Regions from separate parts of the Nocardia canadensis genome, predicted to be linked through region 2. Evidence: riboswitches for the same ligand, from Rfam matches in the RefSeq annotation. Region 2 holds a riboswitch; each other region holds the start of a gene.
The links. Region 2 has a riboswitch for S-adenosylmethionine ahead of Q7X29_RS32815 (rhodanese-like domain-containing protein). Riboswitches for the same ligand answer to the same signal wherever they lie in the genome.

Region 1 (3,198 bases), on a different contig from region 2:
GGCCTCGCCCTGATGGCCGAACACCGCCGAGCCCCAGTGGTATCCGGCCCGCTTGGCCAGGGTCACCGAGACGTCCTGCCTGTAGGCGGCGTAGGTGAACGGGCCGCTGCCGATGTTGTCGCCCGCGCAGCGGGCCTCGGCCGGCTTGGCATTGGTCGCCCGGCCCAGGATGCCGAGCTGCGGCGTCGAGGAGGCCTGCAGGAACTGGGCGTTGGGCTGGCTGAACTCGACCCGGGCGGTGAGCTTGTCGACCGCCGTCGTGCCGACGTAGTTGGTCAGGTAGCTCGCGCCCAGCGGCGCCTTCGCACCGCCCAGCTCGACGATCGCGTCGAAGGTGTCGCGCACCGAATCCGCGGTCAGCGCGGTGCCGTCGCTGAAGGTGACGCCGTCGGCGAGGGTGAAGGTGAACACCTTGGCGTCGGGGCTGACCTCCCAGCTCTTGGCCAGCCAGGGGGTGATCGCGCCGGTCTTGGGGTCCTGGTCGGTGAGCGAGTCGACGATCTGGCGGGTGACGTAGATGGTCTGGTTCGACCCGGCCTGGGCCGGATCCGAGCACGACGGGGCCTGGGACAACCCGTAGCGCAGGGTGCCGCCGGGCTGCGGCGGACCGGCCTGCCCACCCGCGCCGCCGGTGTCGCTGCCGCACGCGACCACGGAGGTGGCGACAGCCAGGACGCCGACGGCGGCGGCGAAACGATGACGAGGACCGATCACGGGGTGACTCCAGAGAATTCGCGGCCTGCGGCCAGGGGACGGCTGGGAATGCGGCGGCGCAGTTCGGGCGCCACCTCGGCCTGGAACAGCTCGAGGCTGCCCAGGTAGTCGGTGTCGGCGCGACCGTCGCGTTCGGCGGAGAGATGGATCACCTCGTGGCCGAGCTGCTCGTGGTACCGGCCGACCTTGTCGATGACTTCCGGCGGGCTGCCGACCAGAGCGGAGCTGCGCGCGAGGAAGTCGTCGATGGTGTCGAACACCAGGGGCAGGCCCAGCTTTCGCGCCAGCGCGCGACGCGCCTCGAACAGCGGCGTGGAGACCGCTCTGGCCTGCTGGGAGGTGGCGGCGACGTGGAAGCCCACGGTGCCCGCGCCGACGAGCGCGTCGGCGGGGTCGCGGCCGTAGTGGGCCCAGCGCTGCCGATAGTGGCGAACCAGTTCGGCAGACGGCTCGATGGGGTTGGTGACGTCGGCCGAGAGCAGCGGATCACCGTGGCGCGCGGCCAGTTCCACCGACTCGCGGCTGGTCGCGCTGCCGTGCCGGATCCGGGCCTGCGCGGGGCCGTTGCCCTTGCCGATGATCAGCTCCAGCCGGCCATCCGCCAGGTTGTCCAGCGTCGCGTAGTCCTCGGACGCGCGCACCGGGTCGAACAGGCTGAGCGTGGTCACCGCCCGGGTCACCAGCGTGAACAACAGAAACTTCATGCGACAGCAGACCTCGCCACTCTTGCTCCTCCATCGAACCCGGCGGAAGCACCCACACCCGGGAACGGGCGGGTTGCTGCGACGTCATGGAGCCAGGTCTCTCGGTCGCTCTGGATGGTTGTGACCGACCACAGGGCCGGTACCGAATCAGCATGTGGCACTGCGGCGATACTTCACAACGGTAAGGATCAGCGTGAGCGCAGAGCTTGGAACCGGGGCGGCGCTGGTGCACACTGTCCGCGACGCGCCGACGAAACGACGCGCCTCACCTGCGCGGATTCCGCCGGATACGGGCGTAGCGTCGGATGTCTCCGCGTCGATGAGGAGTGCGTTGTGACCGTGCCGCGTCGTTTCACCGCCCTGACCACGCTGGCGGCCTGCGCCGCCGCGCTGCTGCTGGCCGCGCCCACCGCGGCGGCCGTGCCCGCGACGGTAACCAGGGATGCGCCCGCCGCCACCCCGACCGCCGGTCCCGGTGACCTGCTCGGCGCGTATCAGAGCGTCGTCGACACCCTGAAAGCGCTGGGCATCCAACCGTTCCTGTACCCGACGGTCGCCGCGAACTGCGCGGGCGACGGCCTCGGGCTCGTGCCCGCCGTCGCGGGCGCGGTGCCCGGCCCGTGGCCCGCCAACGCCGTGCAGATCCCCGGTCTCGACCTCACCGCCGTGAAATCGGGCCAGACGATGTTCACCTTCCTGCCCTACGGCCTGGCACCGGACACCGCGGCCACCGAGACCTCCGGCATGCAGGTGGCCTGGCTCAATATCAGCACCGGGCGCGGCGGGCTGGCCTCGATGGGCTCCATTGCCGACGTGGTGCGCGCGCTGGTCCCGCCCGAGGTCCCCGTCGAACTGCGCCCCATCGCCGAGACCGCGATCCGCGACTTCCTCTTCGCCGCCATCCCGGTCGGCGGTGTGCGGGCCGTCCCGGTCGACACCGGCCACGGCACCGTCCTGGCCGCCGTCTTCGGCACCACCGACAACGCGGGCCGCTCCTGCTTCTTCTTCCCGACCGTGGGGATCACCGAGGTTCCCTGAGGGCTCAGCGGGGACTCGACGGACTCGCACGCGCCGCCGCGCTCGGCGGCAAGCGGGTGGTCGACGCCACCAACGGCTTCGACGGTGTTCCTGGCCGCCATGCTGGTGCTGGTCCTGGCCGATGGATCAGCGCATGCGGCAGCCGCCTTCGCCGGGCACGCGCCGACGGCCCGATACGCACGCGCCTTCCACCGCCTGCGCGCGAAGGCCTTCGCCGACCCGATGTTCGAGGGTGGTCCCGCGGATCTGCTCTCTTCCTGCGTGGCGCCGGATCGCGTGGCGCCGGATCGCTTGGGGTTCGAGGATCTCGTGGCTGTGGCCGGATCTTCGTCGGGGCGGCAATCGCGATCTCGTCGACGGTATGTCGCGGCTGCGGCTGACCCTGACGACGAGCCGGGGGATGGGCGGCGAATTCTCGTTGCGGATCACCGATCGCTGAGCGCGGCCGGGCGCGTCAGGCGTGCTGGGCGCTCGCGGTCTCCGGCGCGACCAGTGGGCGCTGCTTCCAGCGCAGCGTGCCGGTGCGATGGCGGTAGTGCGACCGGGTCCACAGCGCCAAGTAGTGCGCCACGCCCAGCGGGTGGGCGAGCGCGGAGGTGAGGTCGGCGCGGGTCGGCCGCTGCCGGGTCTCGGTGGCGCGGGCGGCGAGGCGGCCCGCCACGGCGGCGAGGTAGCCGAGCAGTCCGGCGCGGCGGACCCGGCCGCGAGCGCAGAGCGCGGCCAGCGGCGGGATCCAGTAGGC
Region 2 (3,198 bases):
ACGATGACCTCGATCGTCGGCGAGTGGTCGAGTTCACGCAGCTCGAGCGGGGTGAACTTGGCCTGGGCGGGGCCACGGCGCCCGAAGACGTGGACCTCGACGGCCTTGTTGGCCTTGAGCCCCTTGTAGACGTTCGGCGGGATCTCGGTCGGCAGCAGCTCGTCACCGGTCTTGGCCAGCACGCGCGCCACGTCGAGGGCGACGTTGCCGACACCGAGCACGGCGACCTTCTCCGCGTCCAGCGGCCACGAGCGCGGCACGTCGGGGTGCCCGTCGTACCAGGACACGAAGTCGGCGGCACCGTAGGAACCGTCGAGGTCGATGCCGGGGATGGGCAGGGCGCGGTCGGCGTTGGCGCCGGTGGAGAAGATGACCGCGTCGTAGAACTGACGCAGGTCGTCGAGGGTGATGTCGGTGCCGTAGTCGATGTTGCCGAGCAGGCGGACCTGGTCTTTGTCGAGGACCTTGTGCAGGGCGGTGATGATGCCCTTGATGCGCGGGTGGTCGGGGGCGACGCCGTAGCGGATCAGGCCGAAGGGCGCGGGCATGCGCTCGTAGAGGTCGATGCTGACATCGGCATCGGACTTCATCAATGCGTCGGCGGCGTAGATACCGGCCGGTCCTGCGCCCACGATCGCAATGCGGAGCGGGCGGGTCGCTGCACTCTGTTCGGTCATTTTCTACGCGCACCCTTTGGTCGAGAACTGTTGACGGCGTCGATTTAGCTTAGGCTAAGTTGACGATCCGGCTGCTGGCAGCTGCCTTCCGAGTCGGCAGCGCACCGCATTCTGGCGATTCTATCTGCGGCGTTGTGGCCACCCGGCGTGCGGTGTGGTTGCCCGCACCGGGTCTGTCAGGATTACAGCATGAACGAGGAGCAGACAGGCTCGGACGACCAGCCCATCGTGGTGGATCAGACCGACAAGCGTTCCATCGTCCCGTTCGTCGCGGCCGCGGTGATCGCGGTCATCGTGCTCATCGGCATCGTGCTCGGCGGTCTGCTCTCGCCCGCTGAGAAAAATGTCACAGAGGCCGACCGTCTCGCCGCCGCTGTCACCAACTATATCGACGCGCGCTCGCGCAGCGAGCTGCGTCCGCCGGCCGGTGTCGCCTGCCCCGGCTTCGACGAGGAGAAATCCGGCCTGTCGGAGCGGCTCGGCGGCCCGAAATCGGCAGTGACGATCGACAAGAAGAGTTTCGACAAGGCGACGGTGAACGGCGACCGGGCCAAGATCGACGCCACCGTGCAGATCGGCGACACGTCCGCCACCAGCACCTGGAACCTGACCAGGGTGGACGGCACCTGGCTGGTCTGCACTCCGTAGCACTGTTTGACACGGTGACCTGTGCCGGGGCAATCTCAGATCGCAAGGTCATGAGTACCAGCGCCAAGCCCCGGCTCGCTGGTCGGCAACCCTCCTCCGCGGTGGGGTGCTCCGGGTGACGACCTGGCCGTGTGCCCGGACAACCGGCACGGCAAGAGCGGATTCACGCAGGAGGTTTCGACATGACTTACGCCGGCGACATCACCCCTGAGAAGGCGTGGGAGATCCTGACCGAGCACCCCGACGCGGTGCTGGTCGACGTGCGCACCGAAGGCGAGTGGGCGCAGATCGGTATCCCCGACACCAGTTCGATCGAGCGCCCGGCCCACTTCATCGAGTGGGTCGACGGCACCGGAACCCGCAATCCGAACTTCGGCGCGCAGCTCGAGCAGGCGCTGGGTGATCGGCCGGACGGCGCGCCGGTGGTGTTCCTGTGTCGCTCCGGCCAGCGCTCCATCGGGGCGGCGACCGTGGCGACCGCGGCGGGCATCACCCCGTCCTACAACGTGCTGGACGGTTTCGAGGGCGGTCCCGACGCGTTCGGGCAGCGCGGCAGCGTCGGCTGGCGCGCGGTCGGCCTGCCGTGGCGTCAGGCATAAGGAGAACAGCATGATCACCGGTGGTTCGTTCGACAAGCCACTGCCCGAGGGCGTCGGCCCGGCCACTCTCGGCGTCCGCGGCGGCCTGCGCCGCTCCGGCTTCGAGGAGACCTCCGAGGCGCTGTACCTGACCTCGGGTTTCGTCTACGAGAGCGCCGAGGCCGCCGAGGCGTCCTTCACCGGCGAGGTCGAGCACTTCGTCTACTCGCGTTACGGCAACCCGACCGTGGCCATGTTCGAGGAGCGCATCCGGCTGCTCGACGGCGCCGAGGCCGCGTTCGCCACCGCCTCCGGCATGTCCGCGGTGTTCACCGCGCTGGGCGCGCTGCTGAAGGCGGGCGATCGCCTCGTCGCGGCCCGCAGCCTGTTCGGCTCGTGCTTCGTGGTGTGCAACGAGATCCTGCCGCGCTGGGGCGTGGAGACCGTCTTCGTCGACGGTGACGACCTCGAGCAGTGGGAGCAGGCGCTCTCGGTCCCCACCCAGGCCGTGTTCTTCGAGACCCCGGCCAACCCGATGCAGACCCTCGTCGATGTCCGCAAGGTCACCGAGCTCGCGCACGCCGCGGGCGCGAAGGTGGTGCTGGACAACGTCTTCGCCACCCCGCTGTTGCAGCGCGGCTTCGAACTCGGCGCCGACGTGGTGGTCTACTCCGGCACCAAGCACATCGACGGCCAGGGCCGCGTGCTCGGCGGCGCAATCCTCGGCGCCCAGGACTACATCGACGGCCCGGTCAAGAACCTGATGCGCCACACCGGCCCCGCGCTGAGCCCGTTCAACGCCTGGACCCTGCTCAAGGGCCTGGAGACGATGCCGCTGCGTGTGCGCCAGTCCACCGAGTCGGCGCTGCGGGTCGCCCGGTTCCTGGAGACGAACAAGTCGGTCAACTGGGTGAAATACCCCTTCCTCGAGTCCCACCCGCAGCACGCCCTCGCCACCGCCCAGATGTCCGGCGGCGGCACGGTCGTCACCTTCGAACTGGCCGGCGACGACGGCAAGAAGCGCGCCTTCGAGGTCCTCAACCGCCTGCGCATCATCGATATCTCCAACAACCTCGGTGACGCGAAGACCCTGATCACCCACCCCGCCACGACGACCCACCGTGCGATGGGCCCCGAAGGCCGCGCCTCGATCGGCCTCTCCGACGGCGTGGTCCGCATCTCGATCGGCCTCGAGGACATCGAGGACCTCCTCGGCGACCTCGACCACGCCCTGCGCTGAGTCCGCGAATGCCCCGGGTCAGCCTCTCGAAACGAGACTCGGCCGGCCGTCCTGG
Region 3 (3,198 bases), on a different contig from region 2:
TCCTCGGCGAACACCAGCACCACCTGGCCCACCGTTTCTCCCGTACCGCCGCCGACCGCTTCACCGACCGCTCCCTGTGGACCACCCTCGACACCGGCGAACCGGTCCTGCACGGCACCCCCATCTGGCTCCGCGCCACCCTCCACCAACTCATCGACATCGGCGACCACACCCTCGCCGTAGGCCTGGTCACCCGAGTCCACGACGACACCAGGGAATCCCCGTCCGCCGCCCCCCTCCTCTACTACAACGGCAGATACCACCGCCCCACCGCCCTCGACACCTGACAACGCCGCTGCGCGAGCCGGGGCGCCGATCGGCAGGTCAGCCCCTGTCGCAAGCGATACCGTCACCGTCGGCGTCCAAGCCGGATCTGTAGCCGGGCTCGCCACGGTGGAGCGGCGCCGCGCCCGCGGCGCGCGCGGCAGCGCAGTTCTTGTAGGGATCACCGGGGCACATTCCCGATGGGGACAGAGCGGTGCGGCCGGACACGCACGTCCGACCGCACCGTGGCGGCTCAGCCGATGAGGCAGGGGGCGGCGCCGGTGAGGGCGGCGCCGGAGAGGGGGCGGGTTTCGGGAGTGGGGTTCCAGAGGCCGTCGGTGGCGGCGTAGGTCCAGGTGGGGCCGGATTCGACGAGGGTGGCGACGGCGGTGATCAAGCGGTCCACGTCGTCGGCGGTGGTGCCGAGGCCGATGCTGGCGCGCAGGGCGGCGTCGAGGCCGAGGGCCGCGAGGAGGGGGTGGGCGCAGAAGCGGCCGTCGCGGACACCGATGGCGTGTTCAGCGGAGAGGTAGGCGGCGACCTCACCGGGGGCATAGCCGGCCACGGTGAAGGCGACGATGCCGACACAGTCCGGGCTGTCGGACCAGATGCGGATCAGCTCGACGCCCGGGATCGCACCCAGCCCGTCGCGCAACCGGTCGGCCAGGAACCGCTCGTGGGCGACGAGCTCCTCCGGATCGATCGCGGCGAGCGCGTCGCAGGCGGCGGCGATGGCGGCCGCGCCGAGCACATTCGGCGAACCGGCCTCGTGCCGCTGCGGCGCCGCGGCCCAGTCGACCTGCGCCACACCGACTTCGCGCACCGCGCCACCACCGGCCAGGTGCGGCTCGCCGGCGTCGAGCCAGTCCCGCCGACCGACCAGCACACCGGCGCCGAACGGCGCGTACAGCTTGTGCCCGGAGAAGGCGAGGTAGTCGACGCCGGTCTCGCGCAGGGAGATCCGGCGATGCGGCGCCAGCTGCGCCGCGTCGACGAGAATCCGCGCGCCGCACAGGTGGGCGATGGTCGCCAGCCGCTCCAGCGGCAGCACCTCACCGGTGACGTTGGAGGCGCCGGTCACCGCGAGCAAAGCGGCGGGCTTGCTGCACAATTCGGCGACGACCCGGCGAATCGTCTCCTCGACGGTATCGGCGGCCCGCACGACCCGGCGCCCGTGCGCGGTCCACGGCAGGAAGTTCGCGTGGTGCTCGATATCGAGCACCACGGTCTCGCCGGGCACGCAGCCGGCCAGCAGGTTCAGCGAATCGGTGGTGTTGCGGGTGAACACGACGACCTGGTCGTCGGCGGCGTCGAGGAACCGGGCGACCGCGCCACGGGACGCCTCGTAGCACTCGGTGGAGATCCGCGAGGCGTATCCGGCGCCGCGATGCACGCTGGCGTAGTACGGCAGCAGCTTGGAAATCCGGTCGGTGACCTGCTGCAAGGCCGGTGCGCTCGCGGCGTAGTCGAAGTTGGCGTAGTCCTTGGTCCCGCCCTGCACGAGCGGAACCCGCAGGTCCGCACCGGAGACGGTGGCCAGGGCACAGGTGGGGTCGATTACTGCGGTCATGACGAAATCCCGTCGGCTCAGGGACTCGTTCCCGAAAAGGGTGCTGCGAGTCCGCGCTTGCCGCGCCCACTGCGGACGGCGGCCTGGTCGTCACCCGGAGCACCCCACCGCGGAGGAGGGTTGCCGACCAGCTAGCCGGGGCTTGTCGCTGGTACTCGTGACCTGTTTCGAGAGTGGCAGACGATCCGGCGAGCTGTCAACCACCCACGATCGGCCCGTCGGAACCGGTGGCACCCGCCGCGCTCGCGACGGCGACGACCCGCCCCACCGACCCGCGCCGTGACCGGTTCCGACATCCGAAAGGTAATCCTCACGGCCACAAAGGAATCGGACATCCCGGCCGAGACCCGATTGCCGCCGGATTGCCACCCGCCCGCGAATCGCCCAACAATCTGCCTCATCCATGATGGATGACCCAAATGATTGAGTTCCCCCACTATCTGTTAGGGTTGCCGATCATGTCCACGAACTCGAACCCCGTCCGCGGCCTGCCGCGCTATCCGGTGTACGCGCTCGGACGGCTCACCAAGGCACTGCACGCCGAGATCGACGTCCCGCTGCGCGATCACTGGGTGCTCACCTTCATCGAGGAGAACGCCGACCTGACGCAGAAGAAGGTCGGCGACGCCCTCGGCATCGACCGCAGCGAAGTCGTCCGGCTGATCGACGCGCTGGAACGCGCCGGCCTGGTCGAACGCACCCGCGACGGCAAGGACCGCCGCAAATACCGGCTGCGGATCACCGACGCCGGGCGCAAGCAGTGCAAGCGCACCGACCGCCTCATCGCCGACGCCACCGCGCGCGTGCTGGAGCGGCTCGATCCCGAGGAACAGCGCACCCTGCACCGGCTGACGCTGACCGCGCTCGGCGAATCACCGGATTCGCCGTCGTGATCGGCGCCGGCGGCACGCCTCGCGCTGCCGTCCGGCCACACCTTCTCCGAGTACCGTTGGCATCTGGTGACCATCCCGTTTGCCCTCCGGTAACCCGCCCGTGAAACAACAAACACCACCGATGGGGGTCGACCGATGAGAGGTGGACTGAGCGCCATGCTCGAGCCACGCACTGAGGACCCGGCGAGCCGGTTGCGTGATCCACTCCTGCGCGCCGATCTGGCCGCGCCGCCGCGCACCCTGGTAGACATCCTGACCAGCACCGCCCTGGCCCACCCCGACGCACCGGCGATCGACGACGGCACCGTCGTGCTCAGCTACATGGAGCTGATCGCCGCGATCGAGGCCAGGATGACCGAGCTGACCGCCGCGGGGGTGCGCCCCGGCGACCGGGTCGGCGTGCGGATGCCCTCGGGCAGCGCCGCGCTGTACGTCACGATCCTGGCCGTCCTCTACTGCGGCGCCGCCTAC
Region 4 (3,198 bases), 110 kb from region 2:
CCGTCGGGCGGGGCCAGCTGGATCCCGGTGTAGATGCCGACGAACGACCCGAGCACGGCCAGGCAGCTCAGGTAGAGCAGGGCGAGGCGGGGCGTGCGCAGCAGCGCCGCGAAGGCCACGCCGACCGAGCGTGCCGACGCGCTGCCGCCCGCCCGCTGCCCTGGTTCGAGCACCAGCCGCAAGACGACGGCCGAGACCGCGAACGCCAGCGCGCCCGCCACGAAGACCGCCCGCCAGCCGAACGCGTCGTCGACCAGTTGCGCCACTACCTGCGCGATCACGCCCGCGCCGAGGAACGAACTGGTCAGGCAGGTGAGTGCGAAGACCCGCCGCTGCGGCGCGATCCGCTCGGCGAGGTAGGCGAAGGCCGCCGGTGCGAAGAAGGACGCGGTCAAGCCCTGCGCCACCCTGGCGGCGAGGCCGGCGCCGAGATTCGGCGCGGCTATCACCAGCAGGGTGGACAGGGCGGTCGCCGCCAGGCCCCCGACGATCACCGGGCGGCGCCCCCACTGGTCCGAGAGCGGACCGGTGACCAGGAATCCCGCCCCGTAGGCCAGCCCGAACGCAGTGGTGGTCCAGGTGGCCGCGGCGCGGGAGGTGTCCCACACCGCGGCCAGGTCGCCCAGCACCGGCAACACCACGTAGAGCTGGCCGACGACGAGAATCCCGACGGCACAGACCGTCGCGACGGTCCGGCCGGTCGGCGCCCACCCCCGATCGGTCGACTCAGTAGTCGCCGGCGAGCTCACGCGCACGTTCCTGAGCCGCGTCGAAGCCGACCTGGGGGTCTTCGGTGAGTACGGTCGGGGCGAAGCGGATCTCGGCCACGTCCTTCACCCCGACGAACCGCAGCCAGTCCTGCACGAACGGGGTGGCGAAGTCGTTGCCGAACTGGATCGGCACCCCCGGCTGGTGCACGCCGCTGGTGTAGACGGTGACGGCGCGCTTGCCCTCGAGCAGGCCGCTGTAGCCCACCTCGGGATCGAAGGCGAACGCCCAGCCGGGCTGGGTGACGATGTCGACGTACTGCTTGAGGATGTAGGGCACGCCGTGGTTCCAGATCGGGATGTTGAGGACGTAGAGGTCGGCCGCGGCGAACCGGTCGAACACGGTGCGCGCCTGCTCCCAGGCGGCGACCTGTTCGGGCGTCTGCTCCGAGCCGGTGAAGACGGCCAGTTTGGCGGCGGCCGCGTGGGTGCCGAAGTCGGGCAGGCCCGCGTCGAACAGGTCGAGGGTGTCGACGCGCAGGCCGGAATCCCGCGCGGCGAGGGCTTCGATGAAAGTCTGTGCGATAGCGCGGGATTGGCTGAATTCGCCGCGGGCGGAAGCGTTGATGTGCAGCAGAGTGGTCATGGGAATAGCAGTACCGAGCCGGGTGAACGTCGACAATGATTTGTCGCAGGCTGCGCTGATCGGTCACCGATTTCGGCCGGCACTTTTTGTCTCGAGCTGATCGCAAATCGGTCGTGCGCCGATCGCCGCAGCTAGGGCCGTATCCGACTGTCCCGGAACGGCATCAGTGGTGGTCATGAATCGCCGGACGCCGCGTGACCTGCTGCTACATTTCCTCCCACGGTCACGAGTATCAGCACTTTCGAGCCCCGGCTCGCTGATCGGCAACCCTCGCTCGGCGGTGGGGTGCCCCGGGTGACGACCAGGTGCTCTCGACAGGGAGAGCGCAAGCGCCGAAGGGTTCTTTCGTGCGTTCGGCATGTTCGAAGGAAAAATCAGCAATGAGCAAGTTCTCGATCGGCTCGCGCCGTCGTGTCAAGATTGTCGCCGGTGCGCTGGCGGCGGTGACGGTGGCCGCCGCGGTGGTCGGTTGCAGTGATTCCGGTAGCGGCGAATCCGCCGATGGACCGGTATATTTCGGTGTCTCGGGGCCCCGGACCGGTCCGTCGGCCGAGTACGGGCGCCTGTGGCAACAGGGCTTCGAGCTGGCTCTGGACGAGATCAACGCCGCGGGCGGTATCAACGGCCGCAAGGTCGAATTGAAGTGGGAGGACTCGCAGTCCGATCCCAAGCAGACCGTGCCCATCGCCACCAAGTTCGTCGACGACAAGTCGATCATCGCCGAGCTGGGCGACTTCTCCTCGCCTGCCTCGATCGCGGCGTCGCCGATCTACAACCGCGGCAAGCTCGTCCAGTACGGCTTCACCAACTCCGCGGTCGACTTCACCAAGGCGGGCGACTACTCGTGGAGCCCGTCGATCACCCTCGACGTGTTCCAGGAGCGCAATGCCGAGTGGGTGTCGAAGAAAGCCAAGAAGGTTTCGGTGGTCTACCTCGAAACCGACTGGGGTAAGCAGGCTTTCCAGTTCTTCGAGAAATTCGCCGCGCAGAAGGGCGTGGAGATCGTCTACTCCTCGCCCATCCTGCCCGACTCCACCGATGTGAAGCCGATACTGATCAAGGGCCGCGAGGCCAACCCTGACGCGGTGGTGCACCTGGGCTACGGCCCCGACGGCGCGCTGGTGGTCAAGCAGCTGCGTGATGTGGGCTTCACCGGCCAGTTCTTCGGTGGCCAGAACACCCCGCAGTTCATCTCGCTGGCCGGCGCGGCCGCCGAGGGCGACATCGTCAACGGAATCTTCAGCCCCGCCGACCCGGACCCGAAGGTGCAGGACTTCGTCACCAAGTTCCGCAAGAAGTTCAACACCGATCCGGGTGACTTCAACGTCTACGCCTACGACGCGCTGCACGTGGTGGCGCAAGCGGCCGAGAAGGGCGGCGCGACCCGCGAGGGCATCCTCGACGGTCTCCGGACCGAAACGCAGTTCACCGGAATCGGCCTCGGCACCTTCGCCTTCGACCAGGAAACGCGACGCCCGAAGGGCGTGACCCCGCGTGAGCTGGTGCTGAAGGAAGGCAAGTTCGTGCCGACCGGCAACCGCTGATGTTCGACACGCTGATCGCCGGTGTGGTCCACGGCAACGCGTACGCGCTGCTCGCCGTGGGCATCACCCTCATCTTCGGTGTCACCAATGTCATCAACTTCGCGCACGGCGCGGTGTTCGCGCTCGGGTCGATCCTGGGCTGGTGGTTCATCGCCGAGCAGGGCCTTCCGCTCTGGCTGACCATCGTGCTGGTGCTCGCGATCACCGCCGCCGTCGGTGTGCTCATCGATGTGCTGGCGGTGCATCCGCTGCGCAAGGCGCCCGCCATCGCGGCACTGCTGGCGACGGTCGCAGCCGGGTT

Region 1: another riboswitch for S-adenosylmethionine. It lies ahead of Q7X29_RS03860 (LLM class flavin-dependent oxidoreductase); the one in region 2 lies ahead of Q7X29_RS32815 (rhodanese-like domain-containing protein).
Region 3: another riboswitch for S-adenosylmethionine. It lies ahead of Q7X29_RS04285 (aminotransferase class V-fold PLP-dependent enzyme); the one in region 2 lies ahead of Q7X29_RS32815 (rhodanese-like domain-containing protein).
Region 4: another riboswitch for S-adenosylmethionine. It lies ahead of Q7X29_RS32240 (ABC transporter substrate-binding protein); the one in region 2 lies ahead of Q7X29_RS32815 (rhodanese-like domain-containing protein).

Annotation. Positions count from the first base shown of each region.
Region 1 is NZ_JAVCWB010000002.1:127,808-131,005, forward strand. It holds gene Q7X29_RS03855 (ABC transporter substrate-binding protein) at 1-714, opposite strand, end outside; gene Q7X29_RS03860 (LLM class flavin-dependent oxidoreductase) at 711-1,418, opposite strand; SAM riboswitch class I at 1,446-1,539, opposite strand; gene Q7X29_RS03865 (hypothetical protein) at 1,752-2,456, shown strand; gene Q7X29_RS03870 (glycosyltransferase) at 2,911-3,198, opposite strand, start outside.
Region 2 is NZ_JAVCWB010000010.1:2,066,530-2,069,727, reverse strand. It holds gene Q7X29_RS32825 (FAD-dependent oxidoreductase) at 1-677, opposite strand, end outside; gene Q7X29_RS32820 (Rv0361 family membrane protein) at 867-1,325, shown strand; SAM riboswitch class IV at 1,372-1,489, shown strand; gene Q7X29_RS32815 (rhodanese-like domain-containing protein) at 1,508-1,924, shown strand; gene Q7X29_RS32810 (O-succinylhomoserine sulfhydrylase) at 1,935-3,143, shown strand.
Region 3 is NZ_JAVCWB010000002.1:223,514-226,711, reverse strand. It holds gene Q7X29_RS04295 (flavin reductase family protein) at 1-287, shown strand, start outside; gene Q7X29_RS04290 (excalibur calcium-binding domain-containing protein) at 325-459, opposite strand; gene Q7X29_RS04285 (aminotransferase class V-fold PLP-dependent enzyme) at 518-1,834, opposite strand; SAM riboswitch class IV at 1,883-1,997, opposite strand; gene Q7X29_RS04280 (MarR family winged helix-turn-helix transcriptional regulator) at 2,293-2,727, shown strand; gene Q7X29_RS04275 (Pls/PosA family non-ribosomal peptide synthetase) at 2,884-3,198, shown strand, end outside.
Region 4 is NZ_JAVCWB010000010.1:1,955,178-1,958,375, reverse strand. It holds gene Q7X29_RS32250 (MFS transporter) at 1-749, opposite strand, end outside; gene Q7X29_RS32245 (FMN-dependent NADH-azoreductase) at 727-1,353, opposite strand; SAM riboswitch class IV at 1,575-1,691, shown strand; gene Q7X29_RS32240 (ABC transporter substrate-binding protein) at 1,734-2,897, shown strand; gene Q7X29_RS32235 (ABC transporter permease) at 2,897-3,198, shown strand, end outside.